Regions from separate parts of the Pseudonocardia sediminis genome, predicted to be linked through region 1. Evidence: riboswitches for the same ligand, from Rfam matches in the RefSeq annotation. Region 1 holds a riboswitch; each other region holds the start of a gene.

Evidence for each region. Region 1 has a riboswitch for S-adenosylmethionine ahead of thrC (threonine synthase). Riboswitches for the same ligand answer to the same signal wherever they lie in the genome.
Region 2: it holds a riboswitch for S-adenosylmethionine, as region 1 does, so the genes downstream of both, EV383_RS29285 (hypothetical protein) here and thrC (threonine synthase) in region 1, are expected to answer to the same signal.
Region 3: it holds a riboswitch for S-adenosylmethionine, as region 1 does, so the genes downstream of both, EV383_RS09030 (aminotransferase class V-fold PLP-dependent enzyme) here and thrC (threonine synthase) in region 1, are expected to answer to the same signal.

The regions. Positions count from the first base shown of each region.
Region 1 covers NZ_SHKL01000001.1:4,810,174-4,814,297, reverse strand. Annotated here, with positions in the region: gene EV383_RS22525 (DNA internalization-related competence protein ComEC/Rec2) at 1-1,670, shown strand, start outside; gene thrC (threonine synthase) at 1,745-3,013, opposite strand; SAM riboswitch class I at 3,020-3,166, opposite strand; gene holA (DNA polymerase III subunit delta) at 3,301-4,124, shown strand, end outside.
Region 2 covers NZ_SHKL01000001.1:6,250,778-6,254,901, reverse strand. Annotated here, with positions in the region: gene EV383_RS29300 (hypothetical protein) at 1-353, opposite strand, end outside; gene EV383_RS29295 (beta-ketoacyl-ACP synthase III) at 418-1,368, opposite strand; gene EV383_RS29290 (OsmC family protein) at 1,441-1,932, opposite strand; gene EV383_RS29285 (hypothetical protein) at 1,929-2,192, opposite strand; SAM riboswitch class I at 2,371-2,456, opposite strand; gene EV383_RS29280 (diguanylate cyclase domain-containing protein) at 2,745-4,124, shown strand, end outside.
Region 3 covers NZ_SHKL01000001.1:1,908,072-1,912,195, forward strand. Annotated here, with positions in the region: gene EV383_RS09020 (glycine betaine ABC transporter substrate-binding protein) at 1-267, opposite strand, end outside; gene EV383_RS09025 (TauD/TfdA dioxygenase family protein) at 277-1,185, opposite strand; gene EV383_RS09030 (aminotransferase class V-fold PLP-dependent enzyme) at 1,417-2,793, opposite strand; SAM riboswitch class IV at 2,836-2,950, opposite strand; SAM riboswitch class I at 3,091-3,186, shown strand; gene EV383_RS09040 (LLM class flavin-dependent oxidoreductase) at 3,372-4,124, shown strand, end outside.

The sequences.
Region 1 (4,124 bases):
TCCGGACCGCAGGGCTGACCCACCTGACCGCCGTGTCCGGGTCGAATCTCGCGATCGTCGCCGGGGCGGTGCTGCTCCTGCTGCGGCTGTTCCGGGCCGACCCACGGATCGCCGCCGTCCTGGCGGCGCTGGCGATCGTCGGGTTCGTGATCCTGGCGCGGCCGTCACCGTCGGTGCTCCGAGCCGCCGTCATGGGCGGGGTGGTGCTGCTGGCGCTGGCTCTCGGCCGGGCCCGTTCCGCCGTGCCGGCGCTGTCGGCGGCCGTGCTGGTGCTGCTGCTCGTCGACCCCGCGCTCGCCCTCGACGCCGGGTTCGGGCTCTCCGTGCTGGCCACCGGTGCGCTGGTGCTGCTCGCACCGGTCTGGGCGGCGCGGCTGCGCGGACGGGGTGTACCGCCGGGTGCGGCGGAGGCGTTGGTCGTCCCGGCCGCGGCGGCGCTGGCGACGGCGCCGTTGATCGCCGGCCTGAGCGGGCAGGTCAGTCTCGTCTCGGTCGTGGCGAACCTGCTGGTCGTCCCGGCCGTCGCCCCGGCGACGGTGCTCGGCGTGCTGGGTGCGGTCGTCTCGCCGCTCAGCCCGGACGCGGCGCAGGCGTGCGCGTGGCTGGCCGGGCCCGCCGTGCGGTGGCTGGTGTTCGTCGCCGACCACGCGGCCGCCGTCCCGGGTGGCGCGCTGCCGTGGCCGGACGGGCTCGGTGGTGCGCTGCTGCTCACCGGGGTGCTGCTGGTCCTGCTCGCGCTGGGCCGGCGACCGCGGATCCGCGCGTTGCTGCTGGCGGTCCTGCTCGGCCTGCTGCTGGTGCTGGTCCCGACCCGGGTGGTCCCACCGGGGTGGCCACCGGCCGGGTGGAGCGCGGTCGCGTGCGACGTCGGTCAGGGCGACGCGCTGGTGCTCGCCACCGGGACGCCGGGCTGGGTCGTGATGGTCGACACCGGGCCGCAGGACGGTGCCACCGACGCTTGCCTGGACCGCCTCGGCGTGCAGGGGATCGCGCTGCTCGTGCTCAGCCACCTGCACGCCGACCACATCGGCGGCATCAACGGCGCCCTGCGCGACCGTCCGACCTCCGCCGTCGCCGTCGGGCCGGTCCGCGAGCCCCGCTGGGGCCTGCAGAAGGTGGCTGCAGCGGCGGCCACCGCCGGTGCGCCGCTGGTCGGGCTCGCGGCCGGGCGGTCACTGACCTGGCCGGCGCTGCGGATCGACGTACTCGGCCCGCTGCACCCCTCGGAGTACGTCGACCCCGACGACGGCACCGCGGTCAACGACGGCTCGCTGGTGCTGCGCGCGCAGACCCCGGCCGGGAGCGTGCTGCTCACCGGCGACGTGGAGCTGGAGTCGCAGGGCGACCTGCTGAACGCCGGCGTCCCGCTGCAGGCCGACGTTCTCAAGATGCCGCACCACGGCAGCCGCTACAGCTCCGTGCCGTTCCTCAACGCCGTGCGCCCGCGCGCTGCGCTGGTCAGCGTCGGTGCCGGCAACACCTACCGGCATCCGAACCCCGGGATGATGGACGCCCTGACCGGCGCCGGGGTCGTCGTCGCCCGCACCGACCAGTCCGGCGACGTCGCCGTCACCGCCGCGGAGGACTCCGACGGCGACGGCCGCCCGGAGATGGCCCTCGTCGCCCGCGGCGACCCGCAGCCCGCTCCCCGCCGGTCCGGTGGCAGATGACCGCCACCGGACGCGGGAGCGCCCGGCCGGAACGGGTCCGGCCGGGCGCTCCCGTGAGTCGTGCTCGGCGTGGCTCAGGCCAGGTGGGCCAGGGCCTCGCGGACGGCCTTGCTGGTCGACGGCACGGTCGCGGTCGGGCCGACCTCGCCGGACACGGCGTCGAGCGTCTTGAGTCCGTCACCGGTGATCAGCAGGACGGTCTCGGCGTCGGGGTCGATCTTCCCGGCCTCGATCAGCTTCTTCGCGGTCGCGACGGTGACCCCGCCCGCGGTCTCGGCGAACACGCCCTCGGTCTGCGCGAGCAGGCGGATGCCCTCGACCACCTCGGCGTCGGTCACGTGCCCGACCGAACCCCCGGTGCGGCGCACCGAGTCCAGCACGTACGGGCCGTCGGCCGGGTTGCCGATGGCCAGCGAGCGGGCGATCGTGTCCGGCTTGACCGGCTGGATCACGTCGTGACCGGCCTCGAACGCGGTCGCGACCGGCGAGCAGCCCGTGGCCTGTGCACCGAACACGGTGTAGGGGGTCGGCTCGACGAGCCCGAGCTTGCCGAACTCCTGGAAGCCCTTGTCGACCTTGGTCAGCTGCGACCCGGACGCCACCGGCACCACGATCTGCTGCGGCAGGCGCCAGCCGAGCTGCTCGGCGACCTCGTAGCCCAGCGTCTTGGAGCCCTCGGCGTAGTAGGGGCGGACGTTGACGTTGACGAACGCCCACTCCTCGTGCTCGGCCGCGAGCTCGGTGGCGAGGCGGTTGACGTCGTCGTAGTTGCCGTCGACGGCGAGCAGCGTGCCGCCGTACACGGCGGTCGTCGTGATCTTGGCCTGCTCCAGCGAGGACGGGATCAGCACGACCGAATCCCACCCGGCGCGGGCCGCGGCGGCGGCGACGGCGTTGGCCAGGTTCCCGGTCGAGGGGCAGCACAGGACCGTGAAGCCCAGCTCACGGGCAGCGGCCAGGGCGACGGCGACGACGCGGTCCTTGAACGAGTGCGTCGGGTTGCCGGTGTCGTCCTTGACCCAGAGCTTGCGCACGCCCAGCGCGGCGGCGAGCCGGTCGGCCTGGATCAGTCGGGTCAGGCCGGGCTCGGTGTTCGGGTGCTCGGCGACCGTGGTGGGCACCGGCAGCAGGTCCTTGTAGCGCCAGATCGACTTCGGGCCGGCCTCGATGGAGGCGCGGGTGACGTTCGGGAAGTCGTAGGCCACCTCGAGCGGGCCGAAACATCGCGGGCACGCGAACTCGGCGGCGAGGGGGACTTCGTGGCCGCATTCGCGGCAGCTGAGAGCACGAGCGGGGCCCAGGTCGTAGCTGGTGGCCGTCTCGTGGGCAGCAGTGAGTGTCACGTGATCTCCTCATCTGTCCCGCACTGTGCGGGCCGGAGTTGGCACCGTGTTCGTCGACGTCCGGTCACGTGGAGACGTGATCGGGCGGATCGTCGTGCGACGTCGGTTGCCGGGGCTTCAACGGGCCGTTCCCTCTGCCCCTCTGGATGAGCCATATGCAGTTGTGACCACCCGTGATCACACGGAGGCAGCTTGACACTACGACACCGCCGACGACGTTTTCCAGTCGAGAACACCGAACGGGATCCGGGTCACCCGATGTCGGTGTGGTGGGCCACCATGGTCACGTGAGCCCCGCGGCACGTGACGACGGCCCTCCCGCGCAGCTCCAGCTCGTCGTCGGCGAGGAGGAGCTGCTGGCCGAACGCGCCGTCGAGGACATCGTGCGGCGGTGCCGGACGCAGGACCCGGACGTCGAGCTGCGGCGGATCCGCACCTCCGACATCGCCCCGGGCGAGCTGGCCGGCCTGCTCAGCCCGTCGCTGTTCGCCGAGGCGCGGGTGATCGTGCTGATGGCCGCGCACGAGGCGAACAAGGACCTCACCGCGGCCATCGCCGCCTATGCGAAGGACCCCGCGCCGGGGATCGTGCTGGTCGCCCAGCACGCGGGCGGTGCGCGTGGCAAGGCCGTGGTCGACCTGATGCGCAAGGCCGGGGCGGAGACGACCGACTGCGCCCGGATCACCCGCCCCGAGCAGCGGGCGGACTTCGTGCGCGCGGAGGTGCGGAGGCACGGCGGCAGCATCACCCCGGACGCGGTCCCGGTGCTGGTCGAGGCCGTGGGGTCGGACCTGCGCGAGCTCGCCGCCGCGGCCGGTCAGCTGGTGGCCGACACCGGCGGACGGGTCGACGAGCACGGCGTGCGGCAGTACTACCGCGGGCGCGCCGAGTCGACCGGCTTCGCCGTCGCCGACGCCACGATCGCGGGGGACCGCCCGGGCGCGCTGGAGGCCCTGCGCTGGGCACTCGTGATCGGCACCCCGCACGTGCTGATCGCCGACGCCCTGGCCGACGCGGTCCGCACGCTGGCCAAGGTCGGCTCGGCCGGTCGCGGGGACCCGAACCGCCTCGCCGGGGAGCTGGGCATGCCGCCCTGGAAGATCCGCAAGGC
Region 2 (4,124 bases), 1.4 Mb from region 1:
TAGATCCAGTGGATGTCCTTCATCGGGATGTCCCGGCCGGGGGTGTCGTCGTTGCGCTCCTCGGCCATCTGGTCGAACATCGAGGCCATCGCCTGGGCGGACTCGTTGTGCGGGTCGTCCCGGGTCAGGTCGCGCAGCTGCTCGCCGAGACGGTGAAGCCAGGCCGTCGGGTGCACGGCGTTGCCGAACACGAGCCCGGCCGATGTGGCCACCGTCAGCGGGACGCTGTTGCCCTCGTCGCGGTAGGCGATGGAGAGCACCGACTGGAGGTAGCTCGGTGCGCTCAGCTCCGGGATCGTGACGACGCGTTGGGCGTCGGTCATTCCTGCCGGGCTGTCCGCATTCACCGTCATGCACTCACGGTAGGCAGCCGTTGCGCCGGGAGATACCGCCACCTGTCGGTGCGACGAGAATCGATCAGAGCAGGGACGGCCAGGTGAGCGCCGCCCCGCCCCAGGTCGCGCCCCCGCCGAACGCGGAGAGCACGACCCTGTCGCCCCCACGGAGCGTGGCCGCGGCCTGCGACAACGCCAGCGGGATCGACGCGGCGGCGGTGTTGCCGACGTGTTCGAGGTTGCTCACCGCCCGCTCGCGCGGCAGCCCGAGCCGGTCGCAGACGGCGTCCAGGATCCGCTGGTTGGCCTGGTGCCCGACGAACCGGTCGACGTCGCCGACGCCCCAGCCCACCCGGTCCATGACGGTCCGCGCGGACTCGGTCATCCGCGCCACCGCCTGCCGGTAGACAGCCTGGCCCTGCATCGCGAACGGGGTCGCCGCGTCCGGGACGATGATCAGGTCTTCGCCGTCACCGTCGCTGCCCATCTCCAGGGCCAGCACCTCGCCCGCCTCGCCCGGGGTCCCGGCGCGGAGGACGACCGCCCCGGCTCCGTCGCCGAACAGGAACGCCGTGGCCCGGTCCTCGGGGTCGACGAGCGTGGAGAACGTGTCCGCCGCGATCAGCAGCACCGAGCCGGCCTGCCCGGCGGTGATCATCGCGCTCGCGGTGGCCAGGCCGTAGAGGAAGCCGGAGCACACGGCGTTGAGGTCGAAGGCGGGCACGGTGCCGAGCCCGATCCGGGTCGCCACCGCCGGTGCCGTGGCCGGGACCGGGTGGTCCGGGGTGCTCGTGGCCACGACGACCATGTCCACCGCCGAGACCCCGGCCGACTTCAGGGCGAGCGTCCCGGCCTCGACGGCCAGGTCGGAGGTGCTCGTCCCGCCCCGGACGATGTGACGTGACCCGATACCGCTGCGTGTCCGGATCCACTCGTCGGTGGTGTCCAGACGTGCAGCGAGGTCGTGGTTCGTCACGACGTCCGGTGGCAGGCTGTGACCGATGCCGGTCAGTACGGCCGCGCGAGATGGCATGTACGGGACCCGCGTCCTGTCGTAGGTGTGAACCCACTGTAGTTCGCGGTGCGGTTACCGCCCGGTTCGATTTCAGGACGTGACGAGTCTCGTGCTCACCGTGGGCGGCGCCCGGAACAGGTCCAGCACCGGGCATCGCGCGTCGACCTCGGCGAGGAGCCGGACGTAGTCCTCCGCCGGCGCCGGTCCCTGCGGGTGGACCGCGATCCGGACGTCGTCGAGGCCGGGCCGGACGGTGCCCTCCAGTCCGAAGAACCCACGGACGTCGAGCTCGCCCTCGACGTCCACGCGGACGTCGTCGAGCGGGATCCCGAGAGCCGAGGCCTGGTACCGGTACGTCGCGATCTGCGACGAGACCAGCGCGGCCAGCGCCAGCTCGACCGGGTTCAGCGATCCGCCCAGGTCGACGGGCTCGTCGGGCGCGCCGGACTCGCGCCGGATCCGGACGCCGTCGGCACCGGAGCCGGTGGCGAGGAACGAGATCCGGGCGTTGGCCGCGTCCTGGTCGATCTCGGCGACGGCGGCGTCGAGCAGGGTCGCCGGGTCGACGACGGGGGCGCTCATCGATCGTCCTCCGGCTGCTCGACCACGGTCAGGTGCGGGGTGCGGGCGAGCGCCCGGCGGGCCATCGCGAGCTCCTGCGCGACCTCGGCGGTGATCAGCTCGGCGTGCAGGCCCCGATCCTCCGGGGAGTGCGGGGCGAGCGCACGGTGACGGGCGACGAGCGCCTCGAGGCTGTCGAGCAGGCGGTCGCCGACGGCCGAGCGGCGCTGGGACCGGGACGGTGCGGGCGTGCGGAGTGGGGCGGTGGCAGGTGTGGACATGCGGATGCTCCGGAAGGTGCGAGGGATCGGGACGCGTCGGCGGCCACGGGGCCGCGAGGCATCACCGACAGAGCGCCGCTCCGGTCCGGCAGAGGTCGACGTGGCGACGCCTGCACCAGATCGACTTCGACCACACCGACACCGCGAGGGCGTCGTTCGCCGGGGTCTTCACGTCGGTCTCCCATCGGTCCCGGCGGTAGCACCCACGTGTGCGGGTTGCTGCGGCGTCGTCGATCCGGGTCTCTCGGCCGCTCAGGATGGCAAGTCCCCAGCAAACCCGGTGCGGAGGCGGAGTGTCAAGGAGACGGTGGCCGGGCCACGTCACTCCCCTGACGACGAACGGACCGCCAGGGGCCTGGCGCATCACTCGTCTGCCGAGTTGGTGACGGTGGGCGATGAAGAGCCGAGGTCGTACTCCTCCGATCGTGGTGATCATGACCACCGCCGGGATAGTCTGCTGCCGTTCCGGCCGAACCGATCTTCCCCACGGCCCGCGACGTCCCGGCCCGGTGTCCCCCGCACCGAGCGGCCGGCCCCCACCCCGGGAGTCCCATGACCCTGCCGCAGGGCACCCGGCCCGGTCGGCGACCGCCCGGGCCGCCCGTCGTGGCGGGGCTGCTGGCCGGGACCGCGGTCGCGGTGGTCGGGCTCGGTCTGCTCTCGATCCAGGTCGCCGAGTCGCGGACGGGGCTGCGGGCCTGGTGGCCGGGGGTCGCCCCGGCGACGGTGGCGGTCGCGGTGGCCGCGGGCGGGTGCGGGCGGTGGCGCGCGCCGTCCGGTGCCCGCCGGGCCGCCCTGATGGCGGCGGTCCTGCTCACGGTGGGGGTCGCCGGGGCGGTGCTGCGGCTGCTGGTCGGTCGCCCGCCGGAGGTGGTCGTCGGGTGGGCGCTCGGGGACGTCGTGCAGGCGGCCACCGCCGGGCTCCTGCTCGCGGGACGGTTGCGTCTGCGCTCGCTCCCCGACCTGGGGCGGCTGCTGCTCGCGGCGGCGGCCGGCGCGCTCGTCGCGGCGGCCGTCATGACCCCGACCGCGCCGCCGCCGCTGTCCGACGAGCCCGTGCAGCTGTTCTGGTCGCTCGTCGCGTCGCGGTCGGCGGCGGTCCTGCTGCTGGTGCCGCTGGTGATGGCGTTTCCGCCGCGCCGCCGGCGGCGCCACCCGGCCGAGGCCGCCGGCCTGTGGGTGCTCGCGGTCGGGACGACCGTCGCGGCGTTCGCCCCGGGCCAGACCTGGCCGCTGGCGTTCCTGCCGCTGGCCGTCCTGGTCGGGACCGGGCTGCGGCTCGGCCCCCGGACCGTCGGCTGGCAGGTGCTGGTGGTCGGGCTGCTGGTGGCGCTACTGACGGTGCACGGCGGCGGCCCGTTCGCGGCCGCGGCCGTCTCGTCCCCGTACGCACCGCTCGCCCTGGTCCAGACGTTCCTCGTGGTGTGCGTGTTCGCCGTGCTCGTGGTGACGCTGACGGTGGCCCAGCGCGACGCCGCCCTGCGCGCACTCGCCGACCGGCTGGAGTTCGACCGGGCCGTCCTGGAGACCGTCGACGCCGGGGTCCTGGCCTGCGACGCCGACGGCCGGATCGTGCTGCGCAACCCGGCGCACCGCAGGATCACCGGCGTCGCCGACGACGAGCCGGTCGACCCGGACGTCCTGGCGCAGCGCCTGTCGGTGTCCGAACCGGACGGTCCCGTCCCGCCGTCGCGGACGCCGTTGCGTCGCGCCCTGGCCGGGGAGGTCCTGACCGGACTGCAGCTGCGGATCGAGCCGCCGGGCGAGCCGCACCACCAGGTCGTCGCGCACGCCCGCCCGATCACCGCGGGCGACGGACGCCTGCTGGGGGCCGTCGCCACGTTCACCGACGTCACCGGGGAACGCGTCGTGCAGGCCCGGCTGCAGGCCGCCGTCACGTTCCAGGACGCGGTCCTCGCGGCCAGCCCGGAC
Region 3 (4,124 bases), 2.9 Mb from region 1:
GAGCAGGTCGACGTCGCCGCGCTGGGCCCCGGCCCACGCCGTCGCCGGGCCCACCTGGATGGTCTTGAACTCGCCCACTCCGAGCCCGGGGTGGCCGGCGACGACCTCGGCGAGGATGGCGTTGGTCAGCTTCGCCGCGCTCCACGGGAACTGTGCGGCCCGGACGGTGACGCTGTCGTTCGCGCCGGACGCGCCGCACGCGGCCAGCGTCGCGACGGCCAGCACCAGCGCGAGGACCAGGCGCACGGTGCGGAGGGGTGGTTTCATCGGGTGAACCTACTGTCCGAAGTCGGTGGTGCGCAGCACCTCGACGCCGAGGGGACCGTCCCCGCGCAGCGTTACGCGGTGCATCACGCGCCGCGCGTCGCCGTAGTCGCGGTTCGCGTAGTGCGCCGTCGAGCGGTTGTCCCACATCGCGACGTCGCCCTCGGCCCACCGGTGCCGGACGATGTGTTCGGGCTTGGTGAGGTGGGCGTAGAACAGGTCCAGCAGGTACCGGCTCTCCGCGTCCGACACCCCGACGATGCGGGTGGTGAAGCCCGGGTTCACGAACAGCGACTTGCGGCCGGTCTCCGGGTGCACCCGGACCACGGGGTGCACGACCGGCTCCAGCATGGTGACCGTCTCGCCCTCCCACTCGCTGCCCTGGCCCTGCTGGCGCTGCAGGAGGCGCTCGCCGAAGTCGCGGAAGCCGTCGTGCTCGGCGGAGAGCTCGTCGGCCAGGCGTTGCACGGCGGGGGAGAGCGAGGCGTAGGCGAGCTCCAGGTCGGCCCAGTTCGTGTCGCCCCCCGAGGGCGGCAACGTGACCGCGCGCAGGATCGAGCCCAGCGGCGGGCGCTTCATGAACGTGACGTCGGTGTGCCAGACGTCGGAGAAGCCGTCGTCGGCGCTGTCGAGGGCGTAGATCTCGGTGTGCGCGTCGTCGATGCCGGGGACGACCGGATGCGACGCCGTCAGCTCCCCGAGCCGGTTGCCCAGGCGCACCTGCGCGTCCGGGTCGAGGGTCTGGCCGCGGAAGAACAGCACCTTGTGCGCCGTGAGCGCGGCACGCACGTCGGCGACGACCGTGTCGTCGGCGGTGGCCAGGTCGAGGCCGTGCACGAGCGCGCCGAAGCCGGGGCCGAGCGGCTCCAGGTCGAGCGAGCCGGTTCGCGGACCGGAAGCGGACAGGGTGGCGCTGGACATGGAGGCTCCTCGGACGTGCGGGCAGACGTGACCCGGGTCGGACACACGACTCCCGCGGGATCGGACGGGGGAGGGGTCGCCGTCGGCAGGATCCGGACGGCGGGCGTCAACGACAGGTGTAGCCCGCGGTCCTCATGAGGTCGACGTGACGACGGCACGTCAGGTTCCGGGCGCCGGGCATCCGTTGATCCTGTGCAGGCGAGCGCTGTGAGTCAACCCTCGTGGGGTCGATCACGCTGCGCCGCAGCGTTGCGTACCCACCGGACCGGCCAGGCCGAGCGGGTCGGCGTCGCGCGGGTCCGGGGTCGGCGCCCACCGGCCGTCGACGACGGCGTAGTCCCAGCGGGGCCCCTCGGCGACGAGCGCGGTCAGGGCGGAGAGGAGACGGTCGACGTCCTCGGCGGTGCTGCCCAGGCCGAGGCTGGCGCGCACGGCGTTCCCGTCGCCGGCCCCGTCCCCGCCGTCGGCGAGCCGGGCCAGCAGCGGGTGCGCGCAGAAGCGGCCGTCCCGGACCCCGATCCCGTGCTCGGCCGACAGGTACGCCGCGACCAGCCCGGCCGGGACGCCGTCGACGACGAAGCTCGCGACCGCCACCCGGTCCGGGGAGTCGTTCCAGATGCGCAGCGACGTGACGCCGTCGATCGCGTCGAGCCCGTCGGTGAGGCGGGTGAGCAGGGCGCGTTCGTGGGCGGGGGCGACCTCGTCCAGCAGGGGTGCGAGGGTCCGGCAGGCCGCCGCGAGCGCGGCGGCGCCGAGGACGTTCGGGGTGCCGGCCTCGTGCCGGTGCGGAGCGGGCGCCCACGCGGCCTCGGCGGTCGTCCCGTGGATGCCGACGTGGGCGACGGCACCGCCGCCGGCCAGGTGCGGCGCGGCCTCGTCGAGCCAGTCCCGGCGCCCGACGAGGGCGCCCGTGCCGTAGGGCGCGTAGAGCTTGTGCCCGGACAGGGCCACGTAGTCCGCGCCCCAGGCGGCGAGGTCGATGCGGCGGTGCGGTGCGGTCTGCGCGGCGTCGACGACGACGCGGGTGCCGTAGGCGTGGGCGATGTCGACGACCTGCGCGATCGGGAGCGTCTCGCCGGTGACGTTGGAGGCACCGGTGACGGCGAGCAGCGCGAAGGAGCCGCGGGCCAGCGCGTCGTCGACGGCGGCGAGCGTCGCGTCGACGCCGGCGCGGGCCGCGATCACCCGCGAACCGGGCCGGGACTGCCAGGGCAGCAGGTTCGCGTGGTGCTCCACGTCGAGGGTCAGCACCGGGCCGGGGACGCAGGAGGCGAGCAGGTTCAACGAGTCCGTGGTGTGGCGGGTGAACACCGTGACGTCGCCCGGGCGGGCGCCGACGAACTCCGCGACGGTCGTCCGGGCCGCCTCCAGCACGCGGGTGCACACCTGGGAGGCGTAGCCGGCGCCGCGGTGGACGCTCGCGTACCAGGGAAGCAGGGCGTTCACCTCGTCGGCGACGGCCTGCAGGGCGGGCGCGCTCGCGGCGACGTCGAGGTTGGCGTAGCGCACGCAGCGGCCGTCGACGAGCGGGACCTGCAGGTCGGCTCCGACGACGGAGGGAAGGTCCACGGCGGTCGCGGCGGGGGCGGTGGCAAGGGCGTGGGACATGGCGGTTCCTCGGGTCGATCAGGACCCTCAGACGTGCCGACGGGTCCGCGCTTGCCGCACGCGGGTGTCGCGCCGGCCCGGTCCTCACCCGGAGCACCCCACCGCGGAGGAGGGTTGCCGGCCAGCGAGCCGGGGCTTGACGCTGGCGCTCATGACCTGGCGGTGAAGTTACGAGCGCGTGATCGCCGATGTCAAGTGCGTGGGGCCGGGGCGTCGCGCATCACGTTCTTCATCGGAAGTGTTGACAGGCGACGGGAGTGGCTACCTAGAGTCGTGTCAGTACCCGATCACGGGTGCGCACCATCCAGAGCGGCCGAGAGACCTGGCTCGTCGACGCCGCAGCAACCCCCCGCATCCCGCGGGTGCGGGTGCTCACGCCGGGACCGATGGGGGGATCGATGAACGGAAACGCGGTGCGCGTGCCGTCCGTCGACCGCGCCTCCTTCCACGGGCGCTGCCGTCGTCACGTGGATCTCCTGCGCGTCACCAGCGCGGCCTGTCCGGCCTGACCGCCCCGGACCGGCCCCACCACCCGCAGTAGGCGGCGCCCCGCGCGCCGCAGGAAGCGGTCACCACCCATGTCCACTTCGGACCACCTTCGTCTCGCCGTCGCGCTGAGCGACGCCGGATGGCACCCCGCCGCCTGGCGCGAGGCCGACGCCCGCCCCGGTGAGCTGTTCACCGCCCGTTACTGGGCCGACCTCGCGGCGATCGCCGAGCGCGGCCTGCTCGACCTGATCACGATCGAGGACGGGTTCGGACTGCAGTCGACCGATCACCTCGCGGAGTCCGACCGGCGCACCGACCAGGTGCGCGGGCGGCTCGACGCGCATCTCGTCGCGGCCCTGCTCGCGCCCCTGACCAGCAGGATCGGACTCGTCCCCACCGTCACCACGACGCACACCGAGCCGTTCCACGTCGCGAACGCGCTCGCCACGCTCGACCACGACAGCCTCGGCCGCGCCGGGTGGCGGGTGCAGGTCTCGGCCCGCGCCGACGAGGCGCGCCACCTCGGGCGTCGCGCCCTGCCCGGCGTCCGCCGCGAGCACCTGGACACCCCGGAGACCGCCCGGGTCGTGCAGGAGCTCTTCGACGAGGCCGCGGACGCCGTCGAGGTCGCGCGCCGGCTCTGGGACAGCTGGGAGGACGACGCGGAGATCCGCGACGACGCCACCAACCGCTTCGTCGACCGGGACAAGCTGCACTACATCGACTTCTCCGGGGACCACTTCGACGTCCGCGGGCCCGCGATCACCCCGCGCCCGCCGCAGGGGCATCCGCTGGTCACCGTGCTCGCGCACCGCGAGGTGCCCTACCGCCTCGCCGCCCGC